DNA from 4 places in the Cytobacillus sp. SAFR-174 genome. Region 4 is predicted to be linked to each of the others. Evidence: riboswitches for the same ligand, from Rfam matches in the RefSeq annotation. Region 4 holds a riboswitch; each other region holds the start of a gene.
The links. A riboswitch is a leader RNA that binds a small molecule or an ion and turns the genes downstream of it on or off. The one in region 4 is predicted to bind cyclic di-GMP.

Region 1 (3,211 bases), on a different contig from region 4:
TTGAATATGAATAAAACTTTTCCCTTACAAGGCCGAAATAGTCGATAAGCCCATTAAATACAGCATGTTTAGAGCTTCGTTCATCAACTTTGTTTGCAATGTTGCCCGCTGATAATTCTTCCATTCCATTTAATATTTCTTTATGAATATGAAGATGGCGCTTTAACGAAAAATACCGGTAGGCCAAAAAAACCGATACTCCCATTAAGATAATAATGATGCCTAGCATAATCGCTTCCATTTTTGAAAATCCCCTTACATCTATTTAATTAAATTAAACTTCAGTTTAGTGTGTTTACATTTAAAGCTCTTTTATAAGGATATATGTACCATCCGCTACATTTTCAGGAATGCCACGCAACTTAAGGTTCTCTTGATATTTATAGACGATAAAATTTCCTTCTGTATCTTTATATTTTTTCATATTATGATATTTTTCCATTACACGTATTGATTTCGGGTTGGTTGCTTCACCTAGAACAGCCTTTAATCCTTGGGATGATGCTTTTGCGATTAATCTATTTCCTAGTTGCTGAATAATTTCTTGACGATTATGTTCAGCAATTACGCCTAACATAAAAAGGTGTAATAGTTCCCCATCTATAATGTCATGTCCATTCTGTATTTTATAATCTTCCATGAAACGTTTATCCACATCTTCCAAAACACGCAGAATTACATTCATATCATAAAAAGAACCTTCAAATATATCTTCTCCGATTATCTCAGGTGCATTTGTATCTCCCGCAAGTACACCAACAACATTATGATGAGCATCCAGTGCAACTGCGCAATATCCCTGTTCAATCGTAGAGTCTAAATAATCCTTGGTAAACTGATAGAAATCCTCATAGCCTATATTCAATTGACCTACCATTGGCTCCTGAATCCATTTCCCTGCAACCTCTACCCCTATGAATGTTCGAGCCAGACAATCTGCTGCTTTCACAATTAATTCTGGCTGATCCTTCTTTATGATTTCGTATGTATATAACTCTAGTGTTGTTTGCACTTCTTTACTCCCTTTCAAATGTAAAATAATGATTCCTTCATCATTGTCACCAACATCAGATGCCATGAGGCACTTTATCAATGAATGTACCCGAGAACTCAATTCTCTCAAGTGCATTCCTGATTTGCACCTGCGCAATTTTAGATGATGGTTTTACTACAAGAATATCCTTAAATCCCAGTGAAGAATAAAATTGCATTGTCTGTTCAAGCTGTGGAACCACCTTTGATGGGACAGGTGATTGGTGGGTCCCATCTACAACAAATGTATAACTTTGCCTTGATACCTTATTAATCGTATCCTGTAAATCTATCATATAACCTTCCGCATCCTCCTCTCTCATTAACCCATGAACCTGTACATGAACTTCCTTTGCAACCTCATTAATGGCCATTTTGTATTTTTTCTTATCTACAACTATCATCTCTGATCTCCTCTGCCTGTATTCTTCATATTTTTTTGCCTATTTAGACAGTGTCCAAAAAAAGACTATCCCCAAATTAAAAGGGATAGCCAAATAAACTGTCTTTATTATCCTTGGCAACCCGACTGTCATTACCCCAAGAGGATTTTAGACTCGTAGCTTTGCGTCCTTACCTTTCGATAAGTTTGCCTTTTTCTATTTTATTAAATAGGACTAATTTCACGATTACATTTTACTATACCATTATAGTAAACTTGCCATTTTTTGTCGATACTTGTATTTTTTATTTACAAATCCAATTTTATACAATTTGATATTAAAGAAATAAAAATGTCTCCCATAGGTTTAGTCAACTTATGAGAAGCCTCAATTAACAATCTTTATGTTAGCAAAATAGCAGCATTCCACAGAACATCGTTAGCACAAACCCCGGCCGGTAAAAACCAACTCTATGTTCTTAATTTCTAAATTAACAAGTCCCTTTTCAAAAAAGCGAAAATAACTGAGATTAATAATTTATAGAACTGATGTATTTTGTTATTCTAGTAAATATGCATATTGGGCAGTTTAGGAGTGGATTTTAACCGTGAACAAAAAAGACATTGCACAGATTCGGAAACAATTTAAGTTAAATAATGACTTACTAAAGATCTCAGATATTTTTAACGTCTATATTATGAAGGAATCAAGCGAGATATATCATTATGAGAGCCAGCCTTTTGAAATGCTGGATCAGGATCAGCAGGAGCTCTTTATGGACAACTTCAAAAAGATGCTTGGCGGCCAATTGGATGAAAAGCTCTTTGAATTAAAGTTTCAGAGGGATGCGGAAAACAGCAGTCAGCTCATCCTTCATCAAGGGCTGCTGACCAATGATGCTGAGGGCTGGACGGAACAAATGCTTCAGATTGTCGGCAAAATGCTGGGAGTCCGGCAATATGAAAAAGATATTGTTGTTACGTTCATTCGCGGAGAGTATCTAAAGCCTATGAAGCGCCGCAATCCAGAGGCCGAGGAAAGTGAACGGGATGCCGTTTATTCTCATCCCTTTATTCTCTGCAGCATCAATAACACGCAGGAACCGAAGAAAGAACTGCTTTTTGATTATGTTGAAAGGGAATTTAAATATCATTTTACCGTTGATCCGATTATCAACCTCAAGTCTCCCATTTCAGGGTTCCTATTCCCTTGCTTCACTGATCACGCGGCTGATGTCAATCACGTCCTGTATTCTGCAGGCAAGGTCCATGAGCCCGACCACCAGTTCATTGAGGACGTGTTAAACGGGGAAGAAACAATGACGGCGCAGGATGATAAAATCGTTTTTGAAGAAATTATTAAAGACGTCACAGGAGATCAGCTTAGCCCATCAACACTTTCCAGCGTATATGAAGAGATAAACCGGATGATCGTGGAAAACGAAGAGGATGAACCGCCGAAGCTGGATTCCAAAGACGTAGAACATGTTTTAAAGGTAAGCGGCATCGAAGACATTGATTCAGAAAAGGTCCAATCCGCTTATCAAAAAATCATCGATGATGACAAATATGAAATAAAAGCAAGCAGCGTCCTGCCCAAATACAATTCAAAATCAATCAAAATCAGCACAAAAGCAGCCAACATATCCATCTGCCCGCAGGATCTTAGATATGTAAGACAAATTAATTTTGACGGCAAGCGTTACCTGATGATCGAGGTGGAAGAAGATACCGTGATTGAAGGCTTTACGATGATTCCGGAAGCTTTTGGCGGGGGTCAGGATAAAGAATAAGCAG
Region 2 (3,211 bases), 130 kb from region 4:
CATCCCCGCTTCGAATAACCACCCTAACGAGGATCCCGTTCATGCCCTGTTTTCAAATCAACGACCTTAACAGGGTTCGCCGGTGCATCAACCGTTTTGCTCGCAGGGGCCGCTTCACCGTTTTCCACCCAGTCAACTAGCAGGTCAAATGATTGATGAGCATAAGGCAGCAGTGGCTGTAGTTCCTGATCCGGATCGGTGCCCGGGTTCCAGACCAGGCTGTCAACATGGTTGCCGTTCTCGATCGTGTACATACGGTGCAAATCCTGCTTTCCGGCTTTCTTAACCAGCTTCTCATATCCCTTGGCATGGATTTCCGGGAATATCAGCGAGTCCAGTGACCCCGTGAAGGAGATCAGCGGCACATCAATATCTCCGGTATTGGCCACCGCCTTAATATTTTCCTTCACTTCCTTCGGCCGGGTCACATACTTATAATCTTCAAAAATAGGATCATAAGATCGGTCTCTCACGCCATTAACGAAGTTCAGGTAATTGCTCCATTCCGTCCGGCCGGGTGCTTCCGGATCGAAATGGTCCCGATAGATATTCAGCGAGACAAACCAGTATACCTGATCATGGTAAGCCCACAGTTTTTCAGACCCTTTTGGCAAGCCTGCTTTGTATAGCTCTTTAACCGCTTTTTGCTGTTCTTTGCCGCTTCCATACAAAGCTTCCTCCGCATGATTCACAACAGTGGTCAGGGAACTGATTAAATTTTCTTTTTTCTCCGTCCATAATACGCCTTCCCAGTCGACTCCTCCATCAAAAAGACGGGGTTCGCCGGTTTTCTCCGGATCGTCATTTTCAAGAGCATAGCGCACGACGTAGCCGCCATTGGAAATTCCCATTGCATATGTAGGAATCTTATGCTGTGCGGATACTAAATCACTCGCAGGATCAGAAGAGTCTGCCGGATCGATCAGCCCATCCGTATGTGAGCTGGCTAAGTACTGCTGTGCGGCTTTCGTAACCTGGCGGAACCGCTGATGCCATTCCGCGACACTATCATCCTCACCGGCTAGCGCATTCTTTACTTTTGCCAATGGATCAGCTGGATCAGCCTCGCCCTGGGTGCCTTTATCGATCGCTGCAAAAGCATATCCTTTTTCCAGTACATAATCGCTGAAAAGCAGATCGGTCGACGTTTCATTTCTTGTCGCGGGTATTCCCGAAACTACCAGCCGGCCATTCCAGTGGTCCGGAACCCTGATGACAAACTGGGCATCTTCAAAAATACCATTTACCTGAGTTCCTGTTACAGAAGCAGGCTTGTACATTTGGTGCCATCCGGTTCCTTCCGCTGCATTTCCCCATAGATAAGGAGCCAGGCCAATATTGCCGTAAAGGGTTGCCTGCTGATATTGCAGGGGATTCTTAGTAGTGAGCCAGTTGTTGCCGGAGCCGTCAAAGTATTGTTCTGTTACCGTGTGCGCACCAGGTATGATCGCCTGGTTTTCCACAGCTGTTTTCTCCGCAAAACTACTTTCCGGAAAAAGTAAAAAACTTAAAGCAGAGGCCAAAGATAACGCAATCAGTTTACTTTTCAGATAAATCCATCCCTTCCTCATCATCTCTTACAGTTCTATTCTACTTTTACTAATTATGGGAATCATGGGCCTTAATGATTAATTATTTGAATTTTCAGCATAAAGAAGAGCAGAGCATTCAAAATTGTGATGCCAAACCGATACTAGTACTATAGACATATAGTAGAACAAGTTGGAAGCAATGAGAATTCAAGGGAAATTTGGGCGCTTGAATGAATTCGAGCTAGTAGCGCAACCGGCCAGCACTTACAAGGAATCACTTGCTTGTAAGGATATGTTCTGACAAACTTTTTTGAAAAGAGGAAGAGCATGCTTACAACGTATCAGCCTAATCATGTTAAAAGCACACAGGTTCTTGAAAAAGAAGCTGTTTTGGCTGCAATTGAAAATTCTCTGGCGATGATTGAATTTGATGGGAACGGGAAAGTGCTCTGGGCAAATGAGAATTTTGCCAAAACCGTGAAATATCGGGCAGAAGAGATGCCAAATATGCTGCATAAGCAATTTTGTACCCCTGAGTTTGCGGCCAGTAGGGGATATCAGGAGCTTTGGAGAAATCTGCGCAATGGCAAAAGCTTTCAGGAAAAAATCCAGCGTGTGACCAAACAAGGAGACCTCATTTGGCTCGAAGCAACATACACACCCGTTTTCGGGAGTGATGGCAAGGTCGCCGGTGTCGTGAAGATTGCTACTGATATAACGGAGCGGGAAACGAATACAGCACAGGTGGCATACCAGCTTCAGGAAATGTCAGAAGCCCTTAGTGAAAAAGCAAAAGCTGGAATTGAGAGAAGTGAAGAGGCTGCTCAGGCAATAGGCAAGCTTGTTCATGAATCCAAAGGAAACCTGGAAATCCTCCATTCTCTCAAATCACAGGCACAATCCATCGGCAGCATCGTAAAAACGATCCGGGAAATAGCGGCGCAAACCAACCTGCTCGCCTTAAATGCAGCCATAGAAGCCGCGCGTGCAGGCGAGCATGGCAGAGGCTTCAACGTCGTTGCCGGAGAAGTGCGGAAGCTCGCAAACCGGGTGCAGGACTCCATTCAGGAAGTCAACGCCCATATTGAAGGAATATCAAGTGAAATCAACAAAATCAGTGACGCCACCCTGCAATCACAGTCCGGCATCTCTGAAAATCAGGTTCTTAATGAACAGGCGGTATCCGCATTTAAAGATATCGGGGAAGCAGCAAGAAAGCTGGATGAGCAGGCGAGGGGATTTAAGAGTATTTTATAGGACAACGTATAAAACGTTAGGATGGGGCGGCTTTTATAGCAGCTCTTTTTTTGTTGATAGGAAAAATGGATGGCGGCGGAGAAATTCTATAGTATGCAGCAAGTTAAATGAAAAAGAGGTATCCATATGCCATTTTATTTTGAAGGGAATGTCTATATCCGCAGTGATGAAACCGGAGAGAAGGTAATCTTTGAAGATCCGGCCGCTATAAATGAGAGTGTGGAATATATCAATAAACATAACATTAAACATGTGGGTGTGTCAGATTTTGATTTTCCCGATGTTTGTTTTTTGAATGAATGCCCGGGTATTGAACATTTGGATGTTTTGAATTCTTTTATAAAAGACCTGAGCGGCATCTATAGCTTAAAGAACCTAAGAATCCTATCGATAAATGAAACAACCACTAAAAATGTTTTTAA
Region 3 (3,211 bases), on a different contig from region 4:
CAGTTGTGATCCACGGGATGACCGGCGTCGGGAAAACAGATGTGCTGAAGGTGTTAAGTCAAAAAGGATATCCTGTTCTTGATCTGGAAGAAATGGCAGGACACCGCGGATCGATCTTCGGCTCCTTTGGCATGGGGGAAGGCAGCACACAGAAAACATTTGATGCTCTTTTGTATCAAGCCCTTTCTGAGGTTAAAGGCTCCCCTTATATTATTATGGAAGCTGAAAGCAAGCGGATTGGCAAGGTGGTTCAGCCGGACGAGCTGCTCGATACTAAAAAAAACGCAATCCACATTGATATGTTTGCAAGCATCGAATCCCGTGTCCAGCGTATTCTGAGGGACTATGTGGAACCATATCAAAAAGAAGGATGGTTCAAGCCGAAAGTGGATGAAAGCCTTGTGTTTATTAAAAAACGGCTGAAGGATACCGAAATCCGCGAGCAGCTGGATGAATCAGTTCAAACGGAGAACTACGAGCTATTTATTAAGCTTTTATTAGAACACTATTACGACCCGCGCTATGCTTTTAAACAGCATGATTATGAAGGCGAATTCCACCATGTGAATGCAGATGATGTGGAAGCAGCTGCACAGCAGGTTATTCAAATAATTGAGAAGCAAAATGCTCCCGTCTTATGACGAGGAGCATTACTTTTTGAGAGCGACAAAAGATATATTTTTTAAAAACTGTGATAACTAGCTATTTAAATCGGTTGACACTGTGGTATGATGATAATAATATTGAACAAAACGTTCTTAATATGGAACTCATTATGATATAATCCTATTACATACAAAATAAGGTGTGTGGTATACGATGATCGGTGATCGTGTAAAAAAACTTCGCCAGGAAAAGAAAATGTCCTTATCCGAGCTTGCAGACCAGGCCGGTGTGGCAAAATCATACTTAAGCTCACTTGAACGAAATTTGCAGACCAATCCATCGATTCAATTCCTTGAAAAAATCGCAGGTGTCCTGAATGTTCCCGTGGACCATTTGATCCATGAGCAGATCAACAAGGAAGATCTGGATTCCGAATGGATGAAAATTGTGAAAGAAGCCATGGAGTCTGGTGTTTCCAAGGAGCAATTTAGGGAGTTTTTGGATTTTAATAAGTGGAAAAGCGGACAAAAATCATAATAGCCATGAGCCTGAATACACAGGCTTATTTTTTTGGCAAAAATAAAAAGCATTTCCATTTAGAGATGCCTCTAACAGAAATACTTAGCAATATCGGATATTTAAGCTTCGATCAGAACCTCTTTGGCTCTGTTATTATGTAAAAACTCTCTAACTTCTTCCTTTTGCAGGCCTAAGTTTCTTGCTTCCATAATTAACTGCAGCCACTCTAAATCAATCTCTTCGACCTTAATATTTTGCTCTGTCAACATTCTTCCCCCCAGGATACGTATCGTATTCCAGGCAATCCAGCCATCGTAGTATTTTTCAATACCTTAGACCCGCGACTTTGCGTCCCCATCTTTCAATGAGTTTGCCTTTTTCTGCGCCTATCGGCTCAAAGAAATATTTTCCATAGATGTATTCTACTATGGGCGTATTGCTAATGGTGTCTTTTTTTGTAAATATAATTAATTATTTTAATATTAAATTAATTTATTTTTCGACAAAAGTCTCTCAAATCCCTCACTTATTTAAGTGTTCTCTGTTTAGAATAGTAAGAATGGCCGATTCTTTTCCTATAATTCTTATTAATTTCCTGCAGAGAATAGGTGTGCGAAATTTTCTTTTTCTTATAGATAATATGGGCCGGTTCCCGTGTCATCGCATCCAGAAAAGTTTCATTCGTCAAATCAGTTCCGCAAACCGGGCAAAGCCACTCTCCGGTTTCAGTGCTGCTGAAAGATGGGTTATGGCATTTAGTGCAGTTTTTTTGATACATGAGACACCGCCTGAACTATTTTATATTGATATATATTTCCTATTTGGGTTTTAATGAATGCTGTTAAGCAATTAATGAGAAAAGCCAAACAGCGTGCAGCAGGCATACGATTGAATACATAATTGAAGCTCCGGCTGCTAATAGCTTGACTTTAGATTCTGCGGAGATAACTATTGATAATATGATAAGTAAACAAGAAAGAATTATTTTAAGAGAAAGAAATAAAAAAGGGTGAAGGTCATAAAGATTACCCATTAGCGGATTGCTTTCTTCTATAACATTAAAGTGGAGTCCTAGGGCAGTAAGAAATCCGTCCAGCAGATTTAAGATGGCAAGATAATAAAGCAGCTTTTTCATGTGATCACCACTTTTTAGCTAAGGTGAGTATTTATAAATAAAAATTAAGGCCACGAAGTTTTTACTCTCCTGGCCTTCTCTATCGTTCACTTCTTATCCTTCTATAAAAAACAAGGATTAATACACTTCCTGTTCCCAATAACAATCCGCCGATCAATAGTAAGTTATAAGTATTGGTAGCTGTGTTTGGCAAAAGATTATCGGTCATTTCAGGATTTATAACAATATTGTCTTTAGAATCACCAGGTTTCGCTCCTTCGTCCGTGGTTTCATCAGAAGGTTCTTCTTCACTTGGAGGATCTCCATCTCCTGGCGGGTCTCCATCATCTGGTGGATCTCCGTCACCTGGCGGGTCTCCATCATCTGGCGGGTCTCCATCATCTGGCGGGTCTCCGTCACCTGGCGGGTCTCCATCATCTGGCGGGTCTCCGTCACCTGGCGGGTCTCCATCATCTGGCGGGTCTCCATCTCCTGGTGGATCTCCATCATCTGGCGGGTCTCCATCTCCTGGTGGGTCTCCATCATCTGGCGGGTCTCCATCATCTGGCGGGTCAGTTGGATCCGTTAATGCCTCAGCAAGAAATATGATTTCTACCTCAGCAGAAGAATCCTGAAAGTCATTTCCAAGAGTGTAAGGCATTGAAACTTGAAAGAATAACTGCTCAGAGCTGCCCTTTGCCAGCTTCCTTGGAGTAAACCCTTCAAAGTCTTTTAACTTTCCTTCAAATAGAATATCTGAATCCTTCTTAACCAAAAGATCAAGTTCTTCGAAAAGCCCTTTTACGGATTTTTTCTTTCCAATTTGCGCTGTGTATCTGAAATCCTGTTTTCCCTGGTTTAGGATGGTTATATCTCGGGGCATCCAGTCACCTGGTTTGAGGTCACCTACTTCGAAAAAGTAGCCGTTTATGTTTGTGTTGATATCTAGTTCTTTATCAGCTGCTAATGCAG
Region 4 (3,211 bases):
CCAGTTTTCTTCGAATAGTCTTATAAGGTCAGAGTTTCCAGTTTCATACACTTCATCTATTAATTGTTCACCTGAAATAGGATTAATAAAGTCTGTGCTTGCACCTGCTTCAATTAATATCTTGGCTAAACCAGCGTTTTGCTGGAGAACGGCATGAGACAATGGCGTAAAACCTTGAAAATCTTCGAAGTTTGGATCTGCACCGCTATTTAGTAATAAGACTGCAATTTCGTTATATCCAAATCTATTTCTATCCGTACTTAAATATGATACCTGAGCCAATAATTTAGAAAGATCATCTTTATCATCATAATTGCTTAGGTATTTCTCAATTTTGCCAAGGTCTCCTTCATAGATTACTGATTTCTCAAGTTCCTTATAAGAAACAGCTTTTAATGGGTTGTTGATACATTTTACCGCTGCTAGTTTTGTTTTACTTGGAGTTTGATAGGTGATTTTTACATCACGATCAACATAATATCCTCCACCCACACTTAACATACCCGGCTTAAATGCATAGATACGGTAAAACTCTCCTGCTTTCAACGTACGGGAAATAGTCTTTTTCTCTCCTTCTAATTTAAAAAGAGGTGTATTCTGCTTAATACTCAATCGTCCGATTTGTCCTGGCTTTAACTCAATCCCATCCCACCAAATTTTTGATTGTCCTTTAAATTGGGAGCAAAAATCGTCCTCTGTACCGGCCGCACTTATTTCTGAAGGATTTGCACTAATAACCAGCAGCAGAATGAGAGATATAAATAATTTTAACAACTTCAAGAAGTTCCCTTCTTTCTCTTTGAATATAGTTCATAGCACTAGCGCTGCATTAAAACTTCATTTAGCTCTCAACTATGAAAAGTTGAACTTTTCGATACTGAGTGAGGCTCCAAACCATTCAATTGAAAAAGTCATTTTTACAGAGTTCTTTAGCTTTAAGCCATTTTCCCCTGAGATATCCTTGCCGATGTATAGCGTATAAGTTTCGCCTGCTTTATACGGCTGGGCTGGTTTGATTGTTATTGATTTTGTTTCTTCAGAATAACTGATTGATGTCTCAATAAGGTTTTCCGCTGTATCAAGAACAATTATGTCTAAGTTTGAAAGTGTTTTTTCATTAAGTTTTCGAGAAAATTTTATGTTCCATTCTTTTGATGCTGGAACCTCTGATTTTGCTGGTTCCAACTCTTCTGCAGATTCATCATTATCCACTTTTTCTTGTACATCATTCTGTAACTCTTTAAGCGTCGTTAAAACTTCGTTAATCTGAGTACTAAGCAATTTAATTCTGCCATAACGAGATTGCCATTCTTCGGCAGCTGTTCCTTTTGCAGCGAGTGAATCCAGACGATTATTTACTGCATCTAAGCGGTTTTGAAGTGCATTGAATTTGCCAGCATAACCTGGATATTCATTTAATTCTTCTTCTACTTCCCCAGCTTCTTCGTCAATTGAACTGTCTGCTTCATCGACTTCAGTTGTATCATCATTGTCTATACTGTCACTACCATCTTCACTAATAAGTTCCTCTTCAGATACATCCTCATTATCTGTGGCAGCATCAACATTACTTTCATTTCCACTGGAATCCTCATTAGTTTCTTCTGTGCCAGACTCACTTAGAGCATTTGTGTCCTCCTGTTCGCTTGATGGCTCTTCCGCTCCTTGTTCACTGCTTTCAGGAGTCTCTTCTTCTACTGTTGGATCGGCAGTTTCTCCTTCCAAATCCTCAATAGGTTTATAAAGATTCTGCAGCTTTTCTTGATAATGGGTTATTTTTTCTTCAATCTTATCTAATTGCTTGTCAATAGATTTTAGCTGCTGAGTCTGACCTTTGTTAGACTGTTGATTCTCCTTCACTTTCTGTACCTTTTCCGACTTAGGATTATCTTTTGGTGCTGCAAAAGCCGGACCTGAGAACAACATTCCCAATGCAAGAACGGCAGCTACTGCAGGTGTAAATTTTTTCATTCCCTATTCCTCCTATAAAATTTTAGGGCCTGGCAGCTGGCTGGCATAGAATCACTCCTTAGCCCCTATAGCTTTGTGACACCAAATTTCTTTGGCTGTACCCATTATTATTATCGGATAAATTTACAAATAATTTATATGGTCCACGGGGACAGGTGCCCCGTCCCTATTTTTTGCTTTTAAAAAAGACAGCTGATGCATTAAGAAAAGCCCCGCAGGAGATCCGCGGAGCTAGTATTAAACTAAGTACTTTTCAGACTATTTATTTAATAGAACAATTTGCTTGGGCAAGCTTAGTCTTCGAAGGTGTTTCGTATTTGATTTTCACATCCCGGTCAACATAATACCCGCCGCCCACACTCAATTTTCCTGGTTTAAAGGCATATATTCGATACTCTTCACCCTTTTTCAGTGTCCGGGCAGGAACTTTTTTATCTCCTTCAAGTTTATACAATGCAGTGTCCTGCATGATGGTCAGTCTTCCAATCTGGCCCTTCTTCAGCTCTGCACCATTCCACCAGACTTTTCCGCCTTTAAAATTTGCACAGGCATCAGGTTTTGCCGGTGCTGGCTGCTGCGTATTACCGGCCAAGTAAATCTTTCCATCTTCAGTGGCTATTACCGGCTGGTTCTTTGAAGAGATAGAGAGAGAAGAAATAGATTGATCAAACTGAATACGTGCTTCTGATTTCCCTGTTTTCATGTTAACAACTTCAAGGAAACTTGGCTGCAAATAGTTCTTTATCGCGTATACCAACGTTGACTTTGTAAAATATAATTTCTTATTATAGGAATCACCGCGGTCCCAAATGTCATCCTCTGAAAGATTCCTGCTCCATAATACTTGTCCATTTGGATTCAAGGAAGTCAGAGAGAAACCAGTATAGTAAATATTCCCATCCGGACCCAACTCAAAGCTTCCATTGGAGAAATCATCCGCAAAAGTGTGGCGCCACTTCAAGCCCCCATCAGTACCCATTGCTAAAATGTGATTCTCTCCATCCTCATAAAGCAATGCGTAAATCATTCCATTCGCTCCAAAATGGACAATATCATAAAGAGAATATTCTTCTTCTATTGATTTACTCCATTTAAGGACCCCGCTTCCATTGAGGAAGAATAAATTTAGACCATCAGAGACCAGGACAGAACCATCTGCTCCAGCTGCTACAGGAACTTCCATTGGTCCGCTGACAGCGAATTTCCACTTCAATGAACCATCCGGCTTTACTGCATACAC

Region 1: it holds a riboswitch for cyclic di-GMP, as region 4 does, so the genes downstream of both, ACTHRG_RS20270 (hypothetical protein) here and ACTHRG_RS05080 (Ig-like domain-containing protein) in region 4, are expected to answer to the same signal.
Region 2: it holds a riboswitch for cyclic di-GMP, as region 4 does, so the genes downstream of both, ACTHRG_RS04600 (methyl-accepting chemotaxis protein) here and ACTHRG_RS05080 (Ig-like domain-containing protein) in region 4, are expected to answer to the same signal.
Region 3: it holds a riboswitch for cyclic di-GMP, as region 4 does, so the genes downstream of both, ACTHRG_RS16100 (anti-repressor SinI family protein) here and ACTHRG_RS05080 (Ig-like domain-containing protein) in region 4, are expected to answer to the same signal.

What each region holds. Positions count from the first base shown of each region.
Region 1 covers NZ_JBQCMZ010000025.1:13,003-16,213, reverse strand. The annotation lists gene ACTHRG_RS20280 (methyl-accepting chemotaxis protein) at 1-241, opposite strand, end outside; gene ACTHRG_RS20275 (hypothetical protein) at 302-1,078, opposite strand; gene ACTHRG_RS20270 (hypothetical protein) at 1,068-1,436, opposite strand; cyclic di-GMP riboswitch class I at 1,549-1,636, opposite strand; gene ACTHRG_RS20265 (DUF4317 domain-containing protein) at 2,023-3,207, shown strand.
Region 2 covers NZ_JBQCMZ010000003.1:129,515-132,725, forward strand. The annotation lists gene ACTHRG_RS04595 (alpha/beta hydrolase) at 24-1,550, opposite strand; cyclic di-GMP riboswitch class II at 1,716-1,800, shown strand; gene ACTHRG_RS04600 (methyl-accepting chemotaxis protein) at 1,860-2,789, shown strand.
Region 3 covers NZ_JBQCMZ010000016.1:6,646-9,856, reverse strand. The annotation lists gene mnmH (tRNA 2-selenouridine(34) synthase MnmH) at 1-641, shown strand, start outside; gene ACTHRG_RS16105 (helix-turn-helix domain-containing protein) at 820-1,143, shown strand; gene ACTHRG_RS16100 (anti-repressor SinI family protein) at 1,245-1,394, opposite strand; cyclic di-GMP riboswitch class I at 1,422-1,510, opposite strand; gene ACTHRG_RS16095 (hypothetical protein) at 1,652-1,903, opposite strand; gene ACTHRG_RS16090 (DUF5658 family protein) at 1,967-2,260, opposite strand; gene ACTHRG_RS16085 (LPXTG cell wall anchor domain-containing protein) at 2,340-3,211, opposite strand, start outside.
Region 4 covers NZ_JBQCMZ010000003.1:257,555-260,765, reverse strand. The annotation lists gene ACTHRG_RS05085 (ankyrin repeat domain-containing protein) at 1-780, opposite strand, end outside; gene ACTHRG_RS05080 (Ig-like domain-containing protein) at 853-1,971, opposite strand; cyclic di-GMP riboswitch class I at 2,000-2,083, opposite strand; gene ACTHRG_RS05075 (outer membrane protein assembly factor BamB family protein) at 2,234-3,211, opposite strand, start outside.